Regions from separate parts of the Variovorax atrisoli genome, predicted to be linked through region 4. Evidence: predicted binding sites of a transcription regulator. Region 4 holds the regulator's gene; each other region holds the start of a gene.
The links. The regulator sigma-54, encoded in region 4, starts transcription at its own class of promoters, with help from an activator protein. The targets are predictions, from matches to a motif close to TGGCANGNAANCTGCTTT.

Region 1: the regulator sigma-54 is predicted to act here: its motif matches at 2,986-3,003, upstream of glnA (type I glutamate--ammonia ligase).
Region 2: the regulator sigma-54 is predicted to act here: its motif matches at 1,721-1,738, upstream of FHY06_RS11480 (nitrate regulatory protein).
Region 3: the regulator sigma-54 is predicted to act here: its motif matches at 2,645-2,662, upstream of FHY06_RS12180 (ammonium transporter).

The regions. Positions count from the first base shown of each region.
Region 1 is NZ_JACIBG010000003.1:433,827-439,390, reverse strand. It holds gene FHY06_RS13210 (polysaccharide deacetylase family protein) at 1-165, shown strand, start outside; gene FHY06_RS13205 (sterol desaturase family protein) at 193-1,167, shown strand; gene FHY06_RS13200 (EI24 domain-containing protein) at 1,218-2,105, shown strand; gene FHY06_RS13195 (competence/damage-inducible protein A) at 2,102-2,902, shown strand; gene glnA (type I glutamate--ammonia ligase) at 3,049-4,464, shown strand; gene FHY06_RS13185 (hypothetical protein) at 4,706-5,221, shown strand; gene glnL (nitrogen regulation protein NR(II)) at 5,233-5,564, shown strand, end outside.
Region 2 is NZ_JACIBG010000003.1:70,035-75,598, reverse strand. It holds gene FHY06_RS11485 (CmpA/NrtA family ABC transporter substrate-binding protein) at 1-70, opposite strand, end outside; gene FHY06_RS11480 (nitrate regulatory protein) at 428-1,693, opposite strand; gene tsaD (tRNA (adenosine(37)-N6)-threonylcarbamoyltransferase complex transferase subunit TsaD) at 1,822-2,883, shown strand; gene FHY06_RS11470 (alpha/beta fold hydrolase) at 2,819-3,577, opposite strand; gene FHY06_RS11465 (Hsp20/alpha crystallin family protein) at 3,768-4,139, opposite strand; gene FHY06_RS11460 (branched-chain amino acid ABC transporter substrate-binding protein) at 4,262-5,563, shown strand.
Region 3 is NZ_JACIBG010000003.1:228,459-234,022, reverse strand. It holds gene FHY06_RS12195 (PaaI family thioesterase) at 1-304, shown strand, start outside; gene FHY06_RS12190 (acyltransferase family protein) at 207-1,463, opposite strand; gene FHY06_RS12185 (LytTR family DNA-binding domain-containing protein) at 1,628-2,581, shown strand; gene FHY06_RS12180 (ammonium transporter) at 2,733-3,935, shown strand; gene FHY06_RS12175 (MBL fold metallo-hydrolase) at 4,003-4,980, shown strand; gene FHY06_RS12170 (M14 family metallopeptidase) at 5,092-5,564, shown strand, end outside.
Region 4 is NZ_JACIBG010000004.1:120,371-125,934, reverse strand. It holds gene FHY06_RS15795 (thiol:disulfide interchange protein DsbA/DsbL) at 1-163, shown strand, start outside; gene lptA (lipopolysaccharide transport periplasmic protein LptA) at 363-1,079, shown strand; gene lptB (LPS export ABC transporter ATP-binding protein) at 1,076-1,870, shown strand; gene rpoN (RNA polymerase factor sigma-54) at 2,025-3,626, shown strand; gene FHY06_RS15775 (phospholipase D family protein) at 3,750-5,324, shown strand; gene FHY06_RS15770 (LysE family translocator) at 5,335-5,564, opposite strand, start outside.

The DNA of each region.
Region 1 (5,564 bases), on a different contig from region 4:
CCCGGCGACATCCTGCTCGCCCACCTGGGCATCTGGTCGCGCAAGGACCCGTGGGCGCCCGCCAACCTCGAGCCGCTGATCGTTGGCCTGAAGGCCAAGGGCTTCTGCTTCCGTACGCTGCGCCAGCATCCGGACTTCAAGGGCTGGATCGCCTCCCATCCCTGAAAACCTGAACGACGAGTTTTCCCGATCGTGATCGACTGGCTGACAGACGCCTTTTCCGCCCTGCAGGGCTGGTTCTTCGAAACCGCCGTGCAGCCGCTGGTCTACGCCGTGGGCCTGGGCGGCTGGACCGAGGATGCCTTCGACGCCACTGGCTGGCTGCTGGTCGGGCTGATCCAGATCCTGGTGCTCGTCGCCGTCATCGGGCCGCTGCAGCGCTGGCGCTCGGTGGAGCCGGTGGCGGACCGTCATGCGATCCGCATCGACATGCTCTACACGCTGATCCACCGCCTCGGCCTGTTCCGGCTGGCGATCTTCTTCACGCTGCAGCCCTTCTTCGACGACGCCATGGGCGCGCTGCGCACGGCGGGGTGGGGCACCTTCCACCTCGACGAGGTGTGGCCCGGCGTCACCGACATCCCGTGGGTGGCCTTCGCCATCTACCTCGTCGTGCTCGATTTCGTCGGCTACTGGATCCACCGAGGCCAGCACCAGTTCAACTGGTGGTGGGGACTGCATTCGCTACACCACTCGCAGCGCCAGATGACGATGTGGAGCGACGACCGCAACCACCTGCTCGACGACATCATCCACGACGCGCTGATCGTCATCGTGGCGCAGCTCATCGGAGTGGCGCCTGGGCAGTTCATCGCGTTCGTCGCCTTCACCCAGCTCAGCGAGAGCCTGCAGCATGCCAACCTGAGGCTGAGCTTCGGCGCCATCGGCGAGCGGTTGTGGATCAGCCCGCGCTTCCACCGGCTGCACCACAGCATCGGGCTAGGCCATGAATCGAAAGGCGCCAGCACCCTCGGGGGCCACAACTTCGGCGTGCTGCTGCCATGGTGGGACATGCTCTTTCGCACCGCCAACTTCGAGGACCGCTACGACCCGACCGGTATCCGCGACCAGGTCGAACCCCGTGCCGACGGCCACGTGCGCGACTACGGCCGCGGCTTCTGGGCCCAGCAATGGCTGGGGCTGAAGCGAATGGTCGGTCGCGGCTGAGGGGCTACGGCGCCTGAAGGGCGCTCCCCAGAGGTTATCCTCGCTGCCTCATGCGCCTGCTCCTCGACTCCTTCTGGCGCGCGGTCGCCTACTGCATGCTGCCGCGCGTGATCGTGCTGTCGCTGCTGCCGTTGGGGCTGATGATCGTGCTGGCCGCGGCGCTGGGCTACTTCTACTGGGACGCCGCCGTGGCCTGGACCCGCGGCGCACTCGACGCCTGGCCGCTGCTGTCGAGCTTCTGGTCGTGGATCGGCCGTCTCTTCTCGGGTGACGTCACTTCCGTGCTGGCATCGCTGGTGGTGGTGTTCGCCGCCACGCCGGTGATCGTGGTGGTCTGCCTGCTGATCGTGGCCGGGTTCATGGCACCCGCCCTGACCAGGCTGGTGGCCGAGCGGCGCTTTCCGGGGCTCGAGCAGAAGAAGGGCGCTTCCTTCTTTGGCAGCGTGGCGCGCTCGCTGGGGGCCACCGTGCTGGCGGTGATCGCGCTGGTGGTGTCGATGCCGCTGTGGCTCATTCCGCCGCTGGTGCTGATATTGCCGCCGCTGATCTGGGGCTGGCTCACCTACCGCGTGATGAGCTTCGATGCGCTGGCCGAGCACGCCAGCCCCGAGGAACGCGTCGCGCTCATCCGCGCACACCGGCTGCCGCTGCTGTGCATCGGCGTGCTGTGCGGCTACCTGGGCGCTGCGCCAAGCATCGTCTGGGCGTCGGGCCTGCTGTTCGCCGCCGCTTTCTTCGTGCTGATCCCGATTGCCATCTGGATCTACACCCTGGTCTTCGCCTTCTCGGCCCTCTGGTTCGCCCACTACTGCCTCGACGCGCTCGCGCAGCTGCGCGCCCTGCGTGCGGCCGCGGAGGCCTCGGCGGCAGCCGGCGTGCCCGCCATCGAGGCCGACGAGGCCAGCAAGGCCGCTCTTTCCCAATGGGGTTCACCATGACTCGCACATTCGGTCTCATCGTCGTCGGCGACGAGATCCTTTCCGGCAAGCGTGCCGACAAGCACATGGCCAAGGTCATCGAATTGCTCGCCGCGCGCGGCCTGCAGCTCAGCTGGGCCGAATACGTGGGCGACGAGCCCGCGCGCATCACCGCGGCGCTGCAGCGCGCCTTCGCCTCGGGCGACATCGTCTTCTCGACCGGCGGCATCGGCGCCACCCCCGACGATCACACCCGTCAGTGCGCCGCCAAGGCGCTCGGCGTGCCGCTGGCGCTCCATCCTGAGGCCGAACTGCTGATTCGCGAGCGCATGCAGGACACCGCGCGCGAGCAGGGCCTGCCCTATGAGCCCGACCGGGCCGACAACGTGCACCGGCTCAACATGGGCGTCTTTCCGCAGGGCGCCACCCTCATCTACAACCCCTACAACAAGATCCCGGGCTTCAGCGTCGGCGACGTGCATTTCGTGCCGGGTTTTCCCGTCATGGCCTGGCCGATGATCGAATCCGTGCTCGACGGCCGCTACGCCGGCCTGTTCGCCACCAACGCCGTCGCCGAGAAGTCCGTGATCGTTTTCGGTGCCATGGAGGCCACCCTGACCCCGCTCATGGAGGCCATCGAGGCCACTCACGCGGGCGTCAAGGTGTTCAGCCTGCCGAGCGTTGATCACCCCACCTACGGTCGGCATATCGAGCTGGGCGTCAAGGGTGAGGCCGCCCGGCTCGACGCCGCCTATGCCCAGCTGATCGAAGGCCTGCACACTTTCGATGCCAAGCTTGGCCCTGAATTGGTGCGTTGAAATCAATTGCACCAAAATAGTGATTTTCTGCCTTCATTTGGGCTGCCAGACTGCCATCAAAGCCTCACCGGGTGAGGTGACAATGGCACAGAAACTGCATCCCGCATCCCCGCATTCCTAACCACCATCCAACTCAGGAGAAACTGATGGCAAAGACCGTCGCCGATGTACTCAAGCTCGTCAAGGAAAACGAGGTCAAGTTCGTCGACTTCCGCTTCACCGACACCCGCGGCAAAGAGCAGCACGTGACCGTGCCGGTCTCGGCTTTCGATGAAGACAAATTCACCTCGGGCCACGCATTCGACGGCTCGTCCATCGCCGGCTGGAAGGGGATCGAAGCTTCGGACATGCAGCTCATGCCCGACCCGAACACCGCCAACATCGACCCGTTCTTCGAAGAAACGACGCTGATCCTGACCTGCGACGTGATCGATCCCGCCGACGGCAAGGCCTACGAGCGCGACCCCCGTTCGCTCGCCAAGCGCGCCGAGGCCTACATGAAGGCATCGGGCCTGGGCGACACCGCCTACTTTGGTCCGGAACCCGAATTCTTCGTGTTCGACGGCGTGCGCTGGAAGAACGACATGTCGGGCTGCTTCGTGAAGATCGAATCCGAAGAAGCCTCGTGGAACACCGACAAGGAATTCGAGCACGGCAACACCGGCCACCGTCCCGCGGTCAAGGGCGGCTACTTCCCGGTTCCCCCGGTCGACAGCTTCCAGGACATGCGCTCGGAAATGTGCCTGGTGCTCGAATCGCTGGGCATCCCGGTCGAAGTGCATCACCATGAAGTGGCCAACGCCGGCCAGATGGAACTGGGCACCAAGTTCAGCACGCTGCTGCAGCGCGCCGACTGGGTCCAGCTGCAGAAGTACGTGATCCACAACGTGGCCCACGCCTACGGCAAGACCGCCACCTTCATGCCCAAGCCCATCGTCGGCGACAACGGCTCCGGCATGCACGTGCACCAGTCGGTCTGGAAGGACGGCAAGAACCTGTTCGCCGGCGACGGCTATGCAGGTCTCTCTGACTTCGCCCTGCACTACATCGGCGGCATCATCAAGCACGCCCGCGCCCTGAACGCCATCACGAACCCCGGCACCAACAGCTACAAGCGCCTGGTGCCCGGCTTCGAAGCCCCGGTGAAGCTGGCCTACTCGGCCAAGAACCGCTCGGCCTCGATCCGCATCCCGTTCGTGGCCAACCCGAAGGGCCGTCGCGTCGAAGCGCGCTTCCCCGATCCGCTGATGAACCCGTACCTGGGCTTCTCGGCCCTGCTGATGGCCGGTCTCGACGGCGTGGAAAACAAGATCCATCCGGGCGAAGCCGCCAGCAAGGACCTGTACCACCTGCCGCCGGAAGAAGACGCGCTGATCCCGACCGTCTGCCACAGCCTCGACCAGGCCCTGGAATACCTGGACAAGGACCGTGCGTTCCTGACCAAGGGCGGCGTGTTCACCGATGCCTACATCGATGCGTACATCGAACTGAAGATGCAGGAAGTCACGCGCTTCCGCATGGCGACCCATCCGGTCGAGTTCGACATGTACTACTCGTTGTAATTGGTTCGCCCCCAGGCTTCGCGCACTTCGTGTCGCTTCGCCAACCCCCTTCCGGGGGCGATACCTGCGGCCCGGCAAAGCCGGTTCCGCGGTATCCCCGAAGAGGTCGTAGGTGGGTGTAAGCCTGATGGGTTATGAAGGACGGCTTGGCCGTCCTTTTTCTTTGGGGCGGAACATCTGGTCACTGTTCGCGTCGAATTGCACGAAAATGCAGCCCTGTTGCCGCCCTCTACCGATACATATGAAGACTGCTTCCCTCATTTTCCTGGCCGGTTCGTTGCTCGCGTTGCCGGCGCTTTCGCAGGAGCGCGTCTGGCGTTGCGGCAACGAGTACACGAACAACGCGACCATCGCGCAGCAGAAGGGCTGCAAGGTCATGGAAGGCGGCAACGTCACGGTGGTGCAGGGCACGAGGGCTTCGGGCGGTGGCTCGTCTTCTTCTTCCTCGTCGTCGGGCGGCTCGTCCGCTGCGCGGTCGCCTGCAGGCAGCCCGCGGGTCGAAGGCGTCGACCAGCGTGCCCGTGACGGCGAGGCGCGCGCGGTGCTCGAAGCCGAGCTTCGCAAGGCCGAGGCGCGGCAGGCCGAACTGCAGAAGGAATACAACAACGGCGAGCCCGAGAAGCAGGGCAGCGAGGGCCGCAACTACCAGAAGTACCTGGACCGGGTCGCCGAGATGAAGGCGGAGCTCGCACGCAACGAGAGCGACATCGCCGGCATCCGCCGCGAGCTCGGCCGCCTGCCGGCCAAGCAACAGTAGTCGTCGTCATCATGGTGTTCGGGAAGAAGGCGGTCGGCGCCAATTCGCGCTTTCAGTCCTTCGACCTGTTGTCCACGCTGATCGCGGTGGTCGACAGCAAGGGCTCGGTGCTGTTCGCCAACGCAGGGCTCGAAGACGCGCTCGGCACTTCGCGCCGCACGCTCGAGGGTTCGCAGTTCGGTGCGTGCTTCCACGAGCCGCAGGTGCTGCGCACTGCCATCGACGGCGCGAGCAGCAACGACTTCGCCACGCTGCGCTACGAGGCCTTGCTGCGCCGAGTGAACCACGAGCTGATGCCGGTGCAGGTTTCGCTTGCGCAGGGCGAGAAGAAGGGCGAGCTCAT
Region 2 (5,564 bases), on a different contig from region 4:
CGACGGCACCGACGGCGGCGGCTTGCAGGACGCGGCGTCGGCTGAGGCGGGTTTTGAGCAGGTCGGTCATGGCGCGGGGCTCCGGTTGAGGACGAACAACAAAGAAAACGACAAAAACGAAAAGGCGTCCGCACCGCGCAGGGGCTGCTCGAAAACGAGCCCTTGCGGGATGGGGACGCCTTTGTCCGGTTCGGTGGGAAGCACCCGCCGTTGGGTGCCGCCTGCCTGAAGGTCCATCGAGGACCTGTGCGCTCAGTGCTTGCAAGCGGTGTGCCAGCTTCGAGATTCGCCGGCCGCTATCAAGAAGGTAGCTGTATGTCGAATGAATCCGCGGCCGAACGCGGGTGAGGGGCGATTCGGGGTGACGATGGGCGATGGCACGATTGTTGTGCGGTGCACCAACTTGAACGCCCCGTGGGCGCCTGCTTCAGCGCGACGGTGCGCGGTCGAGCATCGGCAGGTAGTCGGCCATCGCGAGCATCGACTCGGCCACGTCCACCAGCCTGCGCTTCTGGTTCATGGCGGTCTGGCGCAGCATCTTGTGCGCCTCTTCCTCGCTGAGGCGGCGGTGCGCCATCAGCAGGCCCTTGGCGCGCTCGACGAGCTTGCGCTCGTTGAGCGAGGCGCGCACGGTCTCGAGTTCGTCGCTCATGGCCTGCAGGCGCTGCGACTGCTCGCGGACCATGTCGAGCACCGAGCGCTCCAGATGGCGGCCGAGCTGTGCGGGAGCCGCCGCCTGCGCGTCGGCATCGTCGAAGAAGAGGGCGCCGGCCTGGGGTGCGAGCGTGTCCAGCAGCTGGCGGTATTCGCGCAGCTCGCTGCGTGCCTGCGCTGTCTTGTGCTCGCACAGCGCGCGCAGGTCGCTGGCGAGGCGTTCCTCGACGGTCTTCATGGCGTCGATGCGGCGGGTGCAGCAGTCGAACCAGGCCTCGCTGAGCGCCACGTCGGCCGGCCCGGAAGCCGCACCGCGCCGGCGGATGCGCTCGAGCTCGGCCACTTCCGAGTCGGGCTGGCTCGCGCGCCAGAGGGCGAGCACCGCCTCGCCCGAGAACTCGGTGAATACCTGGAAGCAGCGCTCCTGCGATTCGATCAGGTGCAGCCACTGCAGGCGCTGTGCCTCGTCGCTGCGGCCCAGCGCGAGCGCGGCGGCGCCGAAGGCGCGCTCCTGGCCCGCGAATTCCTTGCCCTGCATGAAGTTGAACATCGCGACCAGCAGGCGCGAGATCTCGGGGTCGGTGGCACCGTCGGCCGCCTCGAACACCACCGAGAGCAGGCCCGCGATCAGCTTGGCGAAGGCGGCGGTGGACTGGGCCGGCTTGAGCGCCAGCGCGTCGACGCGGCGGCGCAGGGCGGGCAGGGCATCCAGGCCCGGCAGCACCCAGGCGATGCGGCTGAACAGGCGCGCGTTGTTGCTCGCGTCGGCGCCGCGGTGGTAGTTGTCGGCTTCGAGCTGGTCGAAACCCGCACGCACCTCCTGCTCCAGCGCGAGGCACTCGGCGATCTGCGGGCCGCGCTGCTCGCCGAAGCGGCTGCCACGCGAGGTGAGGAACATGTTCGACATGCCGCGCTCGCGCTGCAGCGCATGGACCAGGCGGCCGATCACGCCCACCAGCTCGCTGGTTCGGGCGAGCCGATCCAGCTCGTCGATTTCGCAACGGCGGGCGGCGATGAGGAAGCTCAATCCGGATTTCATGGTGGGGCGCGGTCTCTGCGCAGTGTCGCTGCAACATCCGTGCCTCGCGGGTCGAGGCCAGGGCGCGGAAAGGCCGCCGCTTGCCCCTTCGCAGGCGCCGGGCGGGGGCCGCCGCCTACACTCGCGGCATGCTCTTGTTGGGAATCGAATCATCCTGCGACGAGACCGGCGTGGCGCTGGTCGAGTCGCAAGGCAACGCGCTGCCGGTGCTGCGTTCGCATGCGCTGCACAGCCAGATCGCCATGCACCAGGCCTACGGCGGCGTGGTGCCCGAGCTGGCCAGCCGCGACCACATCCGGCGCGTGCTGCCGCTGACCGAGACGGTCATGGCCGAAGCCGGCCGCTCGCTCGAAGAGATCGACGTGGTGGCATACACGCGCGGGCCTGGCCTCGCGGGCGCATTGCTGGTGGGGGCGGGCGTGGCCTGCGCACTGGGCGTGGCGCTGGGCAAGCCGGTGCTCGGGGTGCATCACCTCGAAGGACATCTGCTGTCGCCGTTCCTGAGTGCCGATCCGCCGGAATTTCCGTTCGTCGCGCTGCTGGTGTCCGGCGGCCACACGCAGCTGATGCGGGTGGACGGCGTGGGACGCTACGAGCTGCTGGGCGAAACCATCGACGACGCGGCCGGCGAGGCCTTCGACAAGAGTGCCAAGCTCATGGGCTTGCCGTACCCCGGCGGTCCTTGGCTCGCGAAGCTGGCCGAAGGCGGCGATGCAGCGGCCTTCAAGCTTCCACGGCCGCTGCTGCACAGCGGCGATCTCGACTTTTCCTTCGCCGGCCTGAAGACGGCGGTGCTCACGCAGGCAAAGAAGCTGGGCGAAGAACTCGAGCCGCGAAAGGCCGACCTGGCGGCGTCGACGCAGGCGGCCATCGTCGAAGTGCTTCTGAAGAAGTCGCTCGCGGCGCTGGAGCAGACCGGCCTCAAGCGGCTGGTGGTGGCCGGCGGCGTGGGCGCCAACAGGAGCCTGCGCGAGCAGCTGAATGCGGCTTGCGCGAAGCGCAAGGTGCGGGTGCACTACCCCGAGCTGCACCTGTGCACCGACAACGGCGCCATGATCGCGATGGCCGCCGCGATGCGACTGCAGTCGGGGCTGTCGCAGGCGAGCGAGCGCTATGCCTTCGACGTCAGACCGCGATGGCCCATGGCGTCGCTTTCGGTGCCTGATCAGCCGCTACCGGAGACTGCGTAATCGTTTGCTTCGGCGCCCTGCCGAGTGCGGGCAGCGGCAGAACTTCCAGCACGTTGCGCCAGAGCTGGCGCCATTGCGGCCAGTCGTGGCCGCCCTCGGTCGTGAAGACCTGCTCGGGCGGCAGGGCATCGGCCAGCAGCTTGTGGTTGCTAGCGAAACGGTCTTCCAGCCCGAAGCCGAGGTAGAGCCGCGGCAGGTTCTTCGACGACTTGGCCGACAGGTACTGCTGGAAGAAGGGCCACAGCTTGCGGTCCGGCTCCTCGTCGGGCTGCGGCCCGGTGGGCGCCTGCCAGGCGCGCAGGCCGCCGGCCTTTTTGATCTCCGCGCCGAGCACGCGCCGGCCCAGGTAGGGCGCGAGCGCCACGATGCCGTCCACCGAGCCCGGGCGCGCCAGTTCGTGGATCAGCGCGCCGAAGCCGCCGATCGAAATGCCCACGAGCCAGATCGACTTGTAGCCCTTGGCGCGCTGCGGTTCGATGACATCGGTGTGCAGGCTGTCGCACAGCGTCTGCTCGTAGTAGTAGGACACGTCCGCGTCCACCAGCAGCGCATCGGCTGCAAGGTGGCGTTCGCGCACGGCGGCAATGAAGCCTTCGCGCTCGAATTCGTCGGGTTTGAGGTACGCACCCGGCAGGAAAACCAGGAGCGTGTCGGACCGTTCGTCGGGATTGGCGGGCTGGAGATGAGTTTTCATGGTGCCTTGAAGGGGCACCCGAACCGCACCGTCGGGAACTCAGTGCGTTTACAAGACGCCCACGAAGAAGAAAGTTCTAAAAAAACGTCACATCATGTGACGTTAATCCAGCGCTATTGTGAATAAGGTGCTCGTTTAATGTCAAAAAACGAGCCTTACTAACATTTTCCTCTTGTGGGCTTAAGCCTGATTAGTTGATTTGCAACTGAGTCGCCTGGCTCACTGGCACCAGCTTGCCGAGCTTCAGCGTGAGCACGCCGTTCTCGAGCTTCGCTTCGCTGGCGGCCACGTCGATGTCCTGCGGCAGCTCGTAGGCAGCCTTGAACTGGCGCTTGGCTTCGGCCTTGCTCTCGATGCGCAGCACGGCGCCTTCGATGCTGATGGCGAGGTCTTCGCGCGCGAATCCCGGCACGTCGAGCGAGAGCGTCCAGCTCTTGTCGTCCTGCTCCACGAGCGGCGAACGGCGTGCACCGGCGAAGGCTTCGTTCACGAAGCGTTCGAACGAACGGTCATAGGCGCGGGGTGCGAAGCGGGCGGTGCGAAGGGTGGGGGCGAAAAACATGTGAGAACTCCTGAGTGAACACAATGGGGACAAGGAATGTGTGTCCCTTACACTGCGCGGCCGTTCCATCGTGAGTGCCGCTTGAGACCTCATCTAGGCGCAGCGGCACGCGTTTCAAGACAATGCATCCCCCCTTTAATTTGCGCCGCGAGACCTTGAAATTCGCGGCGCTGGCGCTATGCGCGAAGCCTTTCGCGGCGCTTGCGCAGGCCGTGGCTTCTGCGCCTGTCGCGCCCATCCGGCTCGCACTCATCGAAAGCATGAGCGGGCCCTTCGCCAACACCGGTGAGGCCGTCTTCCGCAACTTGCTGTGGGCCGTGGAGCGCGTGAATGCGCGCGGCGGCATCAGGCTGCCGGGCGTCGCTGGAGGCGCGCGGCCGCTGCAGCTCGACCGCTACGACAGCAAGGGACAGAACGAGGAAGCACTCTCCGCGCTGCGCGCCGCGCTCGACGACGGCGCGCGCATCGTGCTGCAGGGCAATTCGTCGGCCACTGCTGCGGCGCTGATCGATGCCATCGACAAGCACAACGATCGCGATCCTTCGCGGCGCGCGATCTTCCTCAACTATGCGGCGGTCGACCCGGCGCTCACCAACGAGCGCTGCAGCTTCTGGCACTTCCGCTTCGACGCGCATGCCGACATGCGCATGGCCGCGCTGATGGACGTGATGAAGGACGACGCGTCGCTCAAGCGCGTCTACCTGATCGGACAGGACTACAGCTTCGGCCAGGCCGTGCTGCGCGAGGCGCGCCGCCAGCTCGGCGCGCAGCGGCCCGACGTGGAGATCGTCGGCGACGAACTGCACCCCATGGGCAAGGTGAAGGACTTCTCGCCCTATGCCACGAAGATCATCGCCAGCGGCGCTCAGGCGGTGGTCACCGGCAACTGGGGCAACGACCTCACGCTGCTGGTGAAGGCCGCGCGCGAAGCGGGCTTCGGCGGCAGCTTCTACACCTTCTACGGCAATGCGCTGGGCGCGCCGGCCGCCATCGGCGATGCGGGCATCGGGCGCGTTGTGGCGGTGGCCGACTGGCTGCCCAACGTGCAGACGGCGCAGTCGGAGGCCTTCTACCGGGCCTTCCGCGCGCGTTTCCCGAAGCCCGCCGACGACTACGTGCACATGCGGCTGCAGCTCATGGTCGAGGCGCTCGTGCAGGCCATCGAACGCGCGGGCAGTGCCGATGCCTTGCCCGTGGCGCGCGCCCTCGAGCAGGCCGACGTCGGCATGTACGGCCAGCGCGGGCGCATGCGCGCGGCGGACCACCAGTTCCAGCAACAGCTGGTGGTGGGCGTGATGGACAGGCAGGGCAGGCCCGGCGTGCAGTTCGACGTGGAAGGCTCGGGCTATGGCTTTCGCGTCGTCAAGACCATCGCCCCCGAGCGCGCCGAGCTGCCGACCTCGTGCAAGATGAAGAGACCTTGAA
Region 3 (5,564 bases), on a different contig from region 4:
AATGATCGGCGCGATGCTCGATACCGTGAGCGGCTACGCGGCCGCCACCGTGGCGGGCCGCGTGCTGGCCTCGCATTTCTCGGTCAACTGCATCTCGCCCGCCGTCGGCCGCGCCTTCATCGCACGCGGTCGGGTGGTGAAAGCCGGCCGCAAGCAGGTGTTCGCGGCGGCCGAACTCTATGCGCAGGGCGACAGTGCCGATTCGCTCAAGCTCGTGGCGACGGGGAACGCCATCCTGGTTCCTGTCGAAGAGCCTCCTCCCGCACCGCAGGAGACGCAGAAGAAATCGCAGCCCGCCGCCTGAGCTTCAGTCCGAAGAGCGGCCGCAGCAGGTTGGTGCGGCGGATCAGCCCGTCCGTCAGGAGCCAGCAGCCGAGCAGCGTCAGCGCGATGAGCAGCGCGGGCTCGACGACCGGGCCGAGCGCTAGCGGTGCCAGCAGGGTCACGCCGACGATGATCAGCGTCTGGTGAAGCACGTACCACGGGTATACCGACTCGTTCGCCCAGCGCAGCCAGGGCCAGGGGCGGTTCAGGTAGCGGTGGCCGTGGCCGAGGATGGTCGCGACGGCCAGCCAGAGGTAGAGCATGCGCAGGGTGTCCACCAGCAGCCCCGGAAGCGGGCTCTTCATGCCGGCGCGCAGCAAGATGAAGGTGCCGATCACCGCGACGGCCAGCGCGAGCGACACGCGGCGCAGCCGCTCCAGTTCCTTCCAGACGCCGGTGTCCACGCCCATCCAGTAGCCGTAGAGGAACATCGTGAAGTAGATGCTGTGCAGGTGGAAGTCGCGCACCAGGTTGTGCGTGGCCGGGAAGCGCGAGGCCAGCAGCATCGTGAATATCAGCAGCGGCACCACCGGCAACAGCAGCAGCCTCCAGCCGCGCAGGCCGTTGAAGGCGCCGCGCATCCACTGGCCGGCAGCCGACCGCCACAGCGGCAGCGTCAGGGCGATCAGCGCCGTGTAGGTGAACAGATAGGGCAGGTACCAGAGGTGGTTCCAGGTGATGCCGAACTCCGCGCCGTCGAAAGCCTGCTTCGGCCACGGCTGCGCCATCGACAGGTAGCGCAGCAGGAAGGCGCCGAAGCCCGGTGCCACCAGGCCGTTGGCCACGCCCTGGGCGTAGGCCTGGTAGGGCACGACCACCGCCATGCCGAAGGCCAGCGGCAGCATCAGCCGCAGGCCCCGGCTGCGCAGCAGGGCCCATGTGCCCTGGCCCCGGCTTAGGATGCCGAGCGACACGCCCGAGATCAGAAAGACCAGGTCCATGCGCCACAGGTTCAGGATGCGCATCGGCCATTGCAGCCATTCGGCCGCGTCCGGGCTCTTGAGGTGCCAGGGCCAGTCGGCCACGTAGTACATGCCCACGTGGTAGAGGATGACGAAGAGGAAGGCCAGCGCGCGCAGGGCGTCGATGTCGTGGCGGCGGTGGTCGGGCGGTGTTGCGGCAATGTGGTCGGCGGTCATGGAAGGTTCCTCGAAGCGGAAAGGCCGCCATGCTCGGCCGGGCCGCTTCCGCGAGGTGCGGCCGGGGGACGGATCACCCCCGCTTTGTGACGAGCGGTGGCCGGCAGGGACGAAATCCGGCCCAGACCGGCCGTCCCTGCGGCCTTTTCGCGAGAATTCCCCGCATGGGAGACCCCCGCAGGAACCTCTACGAACGCTACGCGCCGATCCGCCGTCGGCTGGAGGTGGCCTTCTGGATCGTGCTGCTGACGCTGCAGGCCGTGTTCAGCACCATGGTGGCGATCGTCGACATGCGCACGCGCGCCGTGCCCCGGCCCCACTGGGAGGTCGCGACCTGGGAGGTGTCCAGCCACCTGATGCTGCTGTTCCTGGTGCCGGCGCTGGTGATGGTGGAGCGCCGGCTGTCGCCGCTGGTGCGCAGCCATCTGCTGCGCTTCCTGGCCTGGCATGCGGTGGCGAGCGCGGCGTTCAGCGTGGTCCACGTGGTGGGCATGTTCGGGCTGCGGGCGCTGGTCTATGCCATGGCGGGCGAGCACTACGACTTTCGCGGCTGGGTGAGCCAGTGGGGCTACGAGTACCTCAAGGACGTGCGGGTGTACGTCAGCATCGTCTTCGGCATCTGGGCGTACCGGCTGTTCCTGCTGCGGCTGCAGGGGGAGGCGCGGGTGCTGGATGTGCCGGAGGAGGGAGCGGTGGCCGCACCGGTTGTTGCCCCGAGCCCGGATTCGGCAGGGGCGGGGGGATTTGAACCCCCGGCTGCAGACGCGCTCCCGCCGCCTCCCGCCCGCCCCGAGCGCTTCCTGGTCCGCAAGCTGCGCCGCGAATTCCTCATCGCCGCCACCGATATCGACTGGCTCCAGGCCGAGGGCAACTACGTCGGCCTGCACGTCAATGGCCACGACTACCTGCTGCGCTCCACCCTGACCGACTTCCTGACCCAGCTCGACCCCGCGCTCTTCGTGCGCGTGCACCGCAGCCACGCGGTGAATCTCGCGCGCATCAGGGAAATCGAGCCACTGGATGGCGGCGACGCCCGGCTGCACATGCATGACGGCACAACCGTGCCCTGCAGCCGACGCTACCGTGACGCGCTGCGGGCGGGCGCGGGCTCGAGCTGAAGCGGTGCGTGGCGGGCTTGATCAGCCCGTTATTGGTTCATTTCGCACCATCGAAGAGCTTATAGGCACCATTTTTGCTTCATTGGCCGGCCGTGCTGGTTGATTCCGGTGCGGCGCACCAATTCAAACCAAAAATCCGCAAGAAGCTCCAATGGACGCACTCAAACAGGGCGCAGACGCGCTGTTCATCCTTCTCGGCGCCATCATGGTCTTGGCCATGCACGCCGGATTTGCATTTCTCGAGCTGGGCACCGTGCGCAAGAAGAACCAGGTCAATGCGCTGGTGAAGATCCTGGTCGACTTCTCGGTCTCGACCATCGTGTATTTCCTGGTGGGCTACGGCGTGGCCTACGGCACGCATTTCTTCGTGAGCGCCACCGAACTGTCGGCAAAGAGCGGCTACGAGCTGGTGAAGTTCTTCTTCCTGCTGACCTTCGCGGCGGCCATTCCGGCCATCATCTCGGGCGGCATCGCCGAGCGGGCCAAGTTCTGGCCGCAGCTCATTGCCACGGCGGTCATCGTCGGCTTCGTCTATCCGCTCTTCGAGGGCATCGCCTGGAACAAGCACTTCGGCATCCAGGAATGGATCGCCTCGCGCACCGGCCACGAGTTCCATGACTTCGCCGGCTCGGTGGTGGTGCATGCGGTGGGCGGCTGGCTCGCTCTGCCGGCAGTGCTGCTGCTGGGCGCGCGCCGCAACCGCTACCGCGGCGACGGGTCGCTGAGCGCGCATCCGCCGTCGAACATCCCCTTCCTGGCCCTTGGTGCCTGGGTGCTGTGCGTGGGCTGGTTCGGCTTCAACGTGATGAGCGCGCAGAGCATCGACAAGATCTCGGGCCTGGTGGCCGTCAACTCGCTGATGGCGATGGTGGGCGGCACGCTGGTGGCGCTGGCCATGGGCAAGAACGACCCCGGCTTCGTCTACAACGGCCCGCTCGCCGGCCTGGTGGCGGTGTGCGCCGGCTCCGACCTGATGCATCCGCTGGGCGCGCTGGTGGTGGGCGGCGTGGCGGGCGGCATCTTCGTCAAGCTGTTCACGCTCACGCAGAACAAGTGGAAGATCGACGACGTGCTGGGTGTGTGGCCGCTGCATGGCCTGTGCGGCACCTGGGGCGGCATCGCGGCCGGCATCTTCGGCACGCAGGCGCTCGGCGGCATCGGCGGCGTGAACGTGTGGGCGCAGCTCATCGGCACGGTGATGGGCGTGGCCTGGGCCGCGCTGGCGGGTGCGGCGGTGTACGGCGCGCTCAAGGCAGTGGCGGGGCTGCGGCTGTCGCAGGAAGAGGAGTACGACGGTGCCGACCTGTCGATCCACCACATCTCTGCGACGCCCGAGCGCGAGGTCAACTGGTAGGCAGGCTGCAGGGACGGGCTGCCTCGGCTATTCTCGGCGCCCCTTCAAACCACCGAGGAGCCGAACCATGACAACAACACCCGCTCGCTGGCTGCGCCAGGGCATGGCCGCGCTGGCCTGCAGCCTGCTGATGCTTTCGTTTTCTCCGATGGCGCAAGCCGCCGCGCCGCAGGTCAAGACCCAGGCGCCGGGCTTCTACCGGATGATGCTCGGTGACTTCGAGGTGACGGCGCTCTTCGACGGCACCCTCGACCTCGAGCCCAAGAAGCTGCTCACCAACACCACCCAGGAGCAGGTCGGCAAGCTGCTCGACCGGGGCTTCGAGAAAGACGCCGTGCCCACCTCTGTGAACGGCTACCTCATCAACACCGGCAGCAAGCTCGTGCTGGTCGACACCGGCGCCGGCGGCCTCTTCGGCCCCACGCTCGGCAACCTGCAGGCCAACCTCAAGGCCGCGGGCTACCAGCCCGAGCAGGTCGACGACGTGCTCCTCACACACATGCACGGCGACCACGTCGGCGGCCTCGTGCAGGACGGCAAGCTGGTGTTCCCCAACGCCACCATCCACGCCGGGCAGGAAGACGCCGACTTCTGGCTGAAAAAGGCCAACCTCGAGAAGGCTTCGGCCGAGATGAAGGGCTTCTTCCAGGGTGCGATGGCCTCGCTGAACCCGTACGTGGAAGCCGGCAAGTTCAAGGGCATGAAGGGCGGCACCGAGCTGGCACCCGGCATCAAGGCCGTGCCCGCCCATGGCCACACGCCCGGCCACAACATCTACGTCGTCGAGTCCAAGGGCCAGAAGCTGGTGGTGTGGGGCGACCTGATGCACGTGGCCGCGGTGCAGTTCGCGCAGCCGCAGGTCACCATCTCCTTCGACGTCGACTCGAAGCCGGCGGCGGTGGAGCGCAAGAAGGCCTACGCCGACGCGGCCAAGGGCCGCTACCTCGTGGGCAGCGCGCACCTGCCTTTCCCGGGTCTGGGCCACGTGCGGGCCGAGGGCAAGGGCTACGTCTGGGTGCCGGTCGACTACCAGCAGGTGCGATGAGCGACCGATGAAGGTTGAGCGGCGCGGGCCGGTGTCGCGGCGCCCGCGGGCACGAATGCGCGCTCTGTAGCAAACTGGCCGGCCGCTTCGCTTTCATCATCCATCCGCCCCATGACCCAAGCTCCACCCGCCCTCGAAGTCCTCCCCCGCGACCTCTCCGCCTACCGCAAGGGCAACGTCGGCGTCGACTACGTGCACCGCTTCGAGTCCGGCAAGCCCGGCCCGCACGTGCTGATCAATGCGCTCACGCACGGCAACGAGATCTGCGGGATGACGGCCGCCACGCACCTGCTCGACAACAACGTGCGCCCGAAGATCGGCACGCTCACCGTGAGCTTCGCCAACGTGGCCGCGTACGAATCCTTCAACGAGGCGCTGCCCTTCGACAGCCGGCAGCTCGTGCACAACCTCAACCGCATCTGGTCGCCCGAATGGCTCGACGGCACAGAAGACAGCCCCGAGCTGAGCCGCGCGCGCATCCTGCGCCCGGTGGTGGATGCGGCCGACCACATCCTCGACATCCACTCGACCAGCCAGCCCGTCGTGCCGTTCTGGGTGTACCCGGGCTTCGAGCGCAACGCCAA
Region 4 (5,564 bases):
CAAGGCCAAGCGCGCCTCGCAGCTGACCGACGCCTACAAGGTGGCGGGCGTGCCGGCGATGGCCGTGGCCGGCCGCTGGTATGTCGACGGCGAGACCGCCGGCAACATGACCAAGGTGCTTCAGGTCGTGAACTATCTCATCGGCGAGGCCAAGAAGGGCTGACCCCCAGGCTTCGCGCACTTCGTGTCGCGCGCCTTCCCCCTTGCAGGGGGCAACACCGGCGGCCCGGTGAAGCCGGTTCCGCGGTGTTCGGGCATGAAGCCGGGAAGAAAGTCAAGCCCGCCTAGGCGGGCTTTTTCATCTGTGCGGGCGGGGCAGGAGCACGCAGCCGCATACAATGCCGAGCAAGTTTCGTGCCTCTATGACATTGCACTCTCACCCCACCACCTCCTTCCTGCGTCGCATCGGCCGGCTGGCCGCCGGCGCCCTGTTGCTGGCAGGCCTCGCGTCGGGCGCCGTGGCCGAGACCGCCGACCGCTCCAAGCCGATGAACATCGAGTCGGACGCGATGCGCTACGACGACCTGAAGCAGACCAGCGTGTTCACCGGCAACGTGCTGGTGACGAAGGGCACGATCATCATCCGTGGCGCGCGGCTGGATGTGCGCCAGGACGCCGAGGGCTACCAGTACGGCGTGGTCACTGCGGCGCCCGGCAAGCGGGCCTACTACAAGCAGAAGCGCAATGCGCCCGACGAGTGGATCGAGGGCGAGTCGGAAGTCATCGAGTACGACAGCCGCGCCGACAACGTCAAGTTCATCCGCAACGCCGTCATGCGCCGCCTGCTGGGCGCCACGCCCAACGACGAGAGCCAGGGCGCGCTGATCGTCTACGACCAGAGCAACGACACCTACACCGTCAACGGCTCGACCGTGCCGCCGAACACCGCCGTCAACGCCTCGGCCCCTGGCGGCCGCGTCCGGACCATCCTCACTCCCAAGGCCGCCACCGCGCCGGCCCCGGGCGCTCCGGCTCCGGCCGGCGGTGCCAAGGCCCCTGCGCCGGCGCCCACCCCGGCTCCCGGCGCCGGCCTGCGCCCGAGCACCACGCTCAGTGACCAGGGAGACACGCGCAAGTGATCGAATCCGCAGGAACCCAGGACGCCAGCGGCACACCGGGCAGCCGCCTGGTCGCGCGCGGCCTGAAGAAGAGCTACGGCAGCCGCACCGTCGTGAAGGACGTCTCGCTCGACGTGCAGAAGGGCGAAGTCGTCGGGCTGCTCGGGCCGAATGGCGCGGGCAAGACCACCTCGTTCTACATGATCGTGGGGCTGGTGCGCGCCGACGCCGGCGACATCTCCATCGACGGCGAGCCGATCGCGCACATGCCGATCCACCGCCGCGCCCGCATGGGGCTGAGCTACCTGCCGCAGGAAGCCTCGATCTTCCGCAAGCTCACGGTCGAGGAGAACGTGCGCGCCGTGCTCGAGCTCCAGAGCGAGCCCGACGCGAAAGGCAGGCTGGTTCCCCTGTCGAAGGAGCACATCGAGGAGCGCCTGACCGACCTGCTGGTCGACCTGCGCGTCGACCACCTGCGCGATTCGCCCGCGATGGCGCTGTCGGGCGGCGAGCGCCGCCGAGTCGAGATCGCGCGCGCCCTGGCCACGCAGCCGCGCTTCATTCTTCTGGACGAGCCCTTCGCCGGCATCGACCCGATCGCGGTGATCGAGATCCAGCGCATCATCAGCTTCCTGAAGGAGCGCGGCATCGGCGTGCTCATCACCGACCACAACGTGCGCGAGACGCTGGGCATCTGCGACCACGCTTTCATCATCAGCGACGGGCACGTGCTGGCACAAGGCACGCCTTCGGAGATCGTCGACAACGCCGAGGTACGCAGGGTGTACCTGGGCGAGCACTTCCGGATGTGATCATGTTGCGAGGGTCAACGGCAAGCGTGGTCGCCATGCGCGTGGAGCCCCTTCGCGAGGGCTGGTGTGCACGGCCGCCCGAAGCGGCCGGCCCGCTCCCGGCAGGGAACTGGCGTGGCGCGCGGCGTGCTGCCTCGGGGGGAGCCGTCTTCTCATGAAGCAGGGGTTGTCCCTTCGCGTTTCGCAGCACCTGGCGCTCACGCCGCAGCTGCAGCAGTCGATCAGGCTGCTCCAACTCTCCACGCTCGAGCTGAGCCAGGAAGTGGAGCAGATGCTCGACGAGAACCCGTTCCTGGAGCGCACCGCCGAGGAGGCCGTGCGCGAGGAATTCGGGCTCGACACCGCCGACGCGCCGGTCCCTCGCGATGACGGCGGCGATGGCGCCGACGGCGAGGGCGACTTCGCCCCCTCGGCCGCGAGCAGCAGCAGCGCGACTTCTTCCACGGAAGGCACGGCAGTCGCCGACGCCGACGGCCCCGCCGCCGAGATCGCCGAGCGCGAGCCCGACTGGGAAGGCGATGGCACCGTCGACATGGCGCCTGACGACAGCGAATGGGGCAGCGACGCGCCCGCGCGCCAGAACAACGCCGGCGACGACGAGCGCGCCGATGCCACCGAGCTCGCGCGCAGCCAGGAGTCGCTGCAGTCCTTCCTGCACCGCCAGGCACTGAGCCTGCGGCTCAACGAGAGCGACAGCGCCGCGCTGCGCTTCCTCATCGAATCGCTCAACGAGGATGGCTACCTCGAAGACTCGCTGCCCGCGCTGGCCTCGGGCCTGGCGGGCGACGACAACGACGAATTCGACGACCTCGTGCACCACTTCCAGGTGGCGCTGGGCCTGCTGCAGAGCCTGGAGCCCGCCGGCGTCGGCGCGCGCGACCTCGGCGAATGCCTGAGCATCCAGCTGCGCGCCATGGCGAGCGACGACGAGACCGAGGAAGAGGAACTGGTCCGCAAGACGGCGCTGGCCATCTGCAAGCAGCCCATGGAGCTGCTCGCGCGCCGCGACTTCAAGCGCCTGGCCACGCTCACCCGCAGCAGCGAGGAGCTGGTGCGCTCGGCGCTGCAGGTCATCGCGCGGCTGGAGCCCAAGCCGGGCCGGCGCTTCGTCGACGTGGAGCGCAACGTCATCGTGCCCGACGTGATCGTCACCAAGACCGGCCGCGGCACCAACGTGAAGTTCCGCGTGATGCTCAACCCCGACGTGATGCCGCGCCTGCGGGTGCACGACATCTATGCCGGCGCGCTGAAGTCGCACAAGGGCGAGGGCAGCCAGGCGCTGTCGCAGCGGCTGCAGGAGGCGCGCTGGTTCATCAAGAACATCCAGCAGCGCTTCGACACCATCCTGCGCGTGAGCAACGCCATCGTCGAGCGGCAGAAGAGCTACTTCGTGCACGGCGAGCTCGCCATGCGCCCGCTGGTGCTGCGCGAGATCGCCGACGAGCTGGGCCTGCACGAATCGACCATCTCGCGCGTGACCACCGCCAAGTACATGGCCACGCCCTTCGGCACGGTCGAGCTCAAGTACTTCTTCGGCTCGGCGCTGGGCACCGAGACCGGCGGCAACGCGTCGAGCACCGCGGTGCGCGCGCTCATCAAGCAGTTCGTCGGTTCCGAAAGCGTGAAGAAGCCGCTGTCGGACAGCCAGATCTCCGAGATGCTGAAGGAGCAGGGCATCGAGTGCGCGCGCCGCACCGTCGCCAAGTACCGCGAGGCGCTGCGCATCGCGCCCGCCAACCTGCGCAAAGCCTTGTAACTGGCACACCCCCAGGCTATGCGCACTTCGTGTCGCTTCGCCAACCCCCTTGCAGGGGGCAACACCTGCGGACCGGCGGAGCCGGTTCCGCGGTGTTCCTGGAATGGGCTCGCGTGGCGTTGGATGGTGGCTGCGGTGTTCGCCCTGCTCGTGCTGCTTGTCACGGGCTGCGCCACGCTGCCCGACGAGGCCCCGCGCCCGCCCACCAAGACCATCGCCGTCTCGGCCGACACGGCGCTCGGCAGGATCGCGCTGGCCTCCCAGCCCGACCCCGACCTGAGCGGCTTCCGCCTGATGCCCGGCGGCGACTTCGCCTTCGACACCCGCATCCAGCTCGCGCGCCGCGCGCAGCGCACGCTGGACGTGCAGTACTACCAGATCGAGAACGACGAGACCGGCCGCTACCTGCTGCGCACCCTGCGCGACGCCGCCCAGCGCGGGGTGCGCGTGCGGCTCTTGATGGACGACCTCTATACCTCCGGCGAGGACGAACTGCTGCTGGGCCTGGCCGCCACGCCCAACGTGGAGCTGCGCCTGTTCAACCCCTTCCCGGCAGGCCGCGGCAGCCTGCTGAAGCGCTTCACCGCCTCGCTCTTCGACTTCAGCCGCGTCAACCGCCGCATGCACAACAAGCTGTTCATCGCCGATGGCGCGATGGCGGTGGCGGGCGGGCGCAACATCGGCAACCAGTACTTCAGGCGCACCTCGGGCGAGAACTTCATCGACCTCGACACCTTCGTCACCGGCGCGCTGGTCCCGCGCCTTGGAAGCCTGTTCGACCAGTACTGGAACAGCGTCTACGTGCGGCCTATCCAGTCGGTGGTGGGCAGCAGCCTCTCGCGCGAGGAGCTTCAGCAGCGCTTCGAGCTCGCCACCGGCCCCGAGACCACGCCCCCGCCGCCCAAGCCCGCCCCCAACGACCTGCTGGGCTACAGCCCGATGGCCGAGGACCTGGACGCCGGCAAGCTCGGCCTGATCTGGACCACCGCCGAAGCCTATGCCGATTCGCCCGAGCGCGTGATCGGCAAGACCGCCTCGTATGGCGGCGTGCCGCTGCTGGACGTCGACAGCGTGCGCTACAACGTGGTCGAGCAGATGCGGCGCGCGCGTTCGGAAGTGACGATCGTCTCGCCCTACCTGATCCCCGGCGCCTCGGGGCTGGAGGTGATGCGCGAGATCCGAGGGCGCAACGTGAAGATCAGCGTGGTCACCAACTCGCTCGCCGCCACCGACGAGCCGCTGGTGCACACCGCCTACCGCCGCTACCGGCCCGACATGCTCAAGCTGGGCGCCGACCTCTATGAACTGAGCACCAACCGCACCCGCAGCAGCGTGAGGCTGGGCCTCTTCGGCACCTCGGTGGGCAGGCTGCATGCCAAGTCGGCGGTGATCGACCGGCGCATTCTGTTCGTCGGCTCGATGAACTTCGACCCGCGCTCGGAAACGCACAACACCGAGATCGGCCTTTTCATCCGCAGCCCCGAGATGGCCCAGCAGGCGCTGAAGCTCATCGACGTGCTCAAGCAGCAGGGCGCCTATAGGCTGCGCTTCGCCGAGGGCAGCAACGAGTCGCGCATCGAATGGGTCAGCGACGATGCGGGCAAGCTCACGGTGCTGACCGAGGAGCCCGATTCCCGCTTCTGGGACCGGACCATGCTCGAGATACTGGCCCCGCTGACGCCGGAGAGCCTCCTGTAGCCGCGCAGCCTCAGGTGCCGCGCACGGCCGACCACACGAGCCGCAGGCCCAGCAGTCCCATCACGCCGCCTGCCGCCCGGTCGATCCAGACCTTGTAGCGCAGGTAGGCCGAACGCGGCGCCGCCGACGAGAGCGCCAGCGCCACGATCGAATACCAGCCCGCCTCGATGCAGAAGATGACCGCCGGCACGGCGAGTGCCAGCACCAGCGGCACCTCGCGCGGCAGGAAGGCCGCGAAGA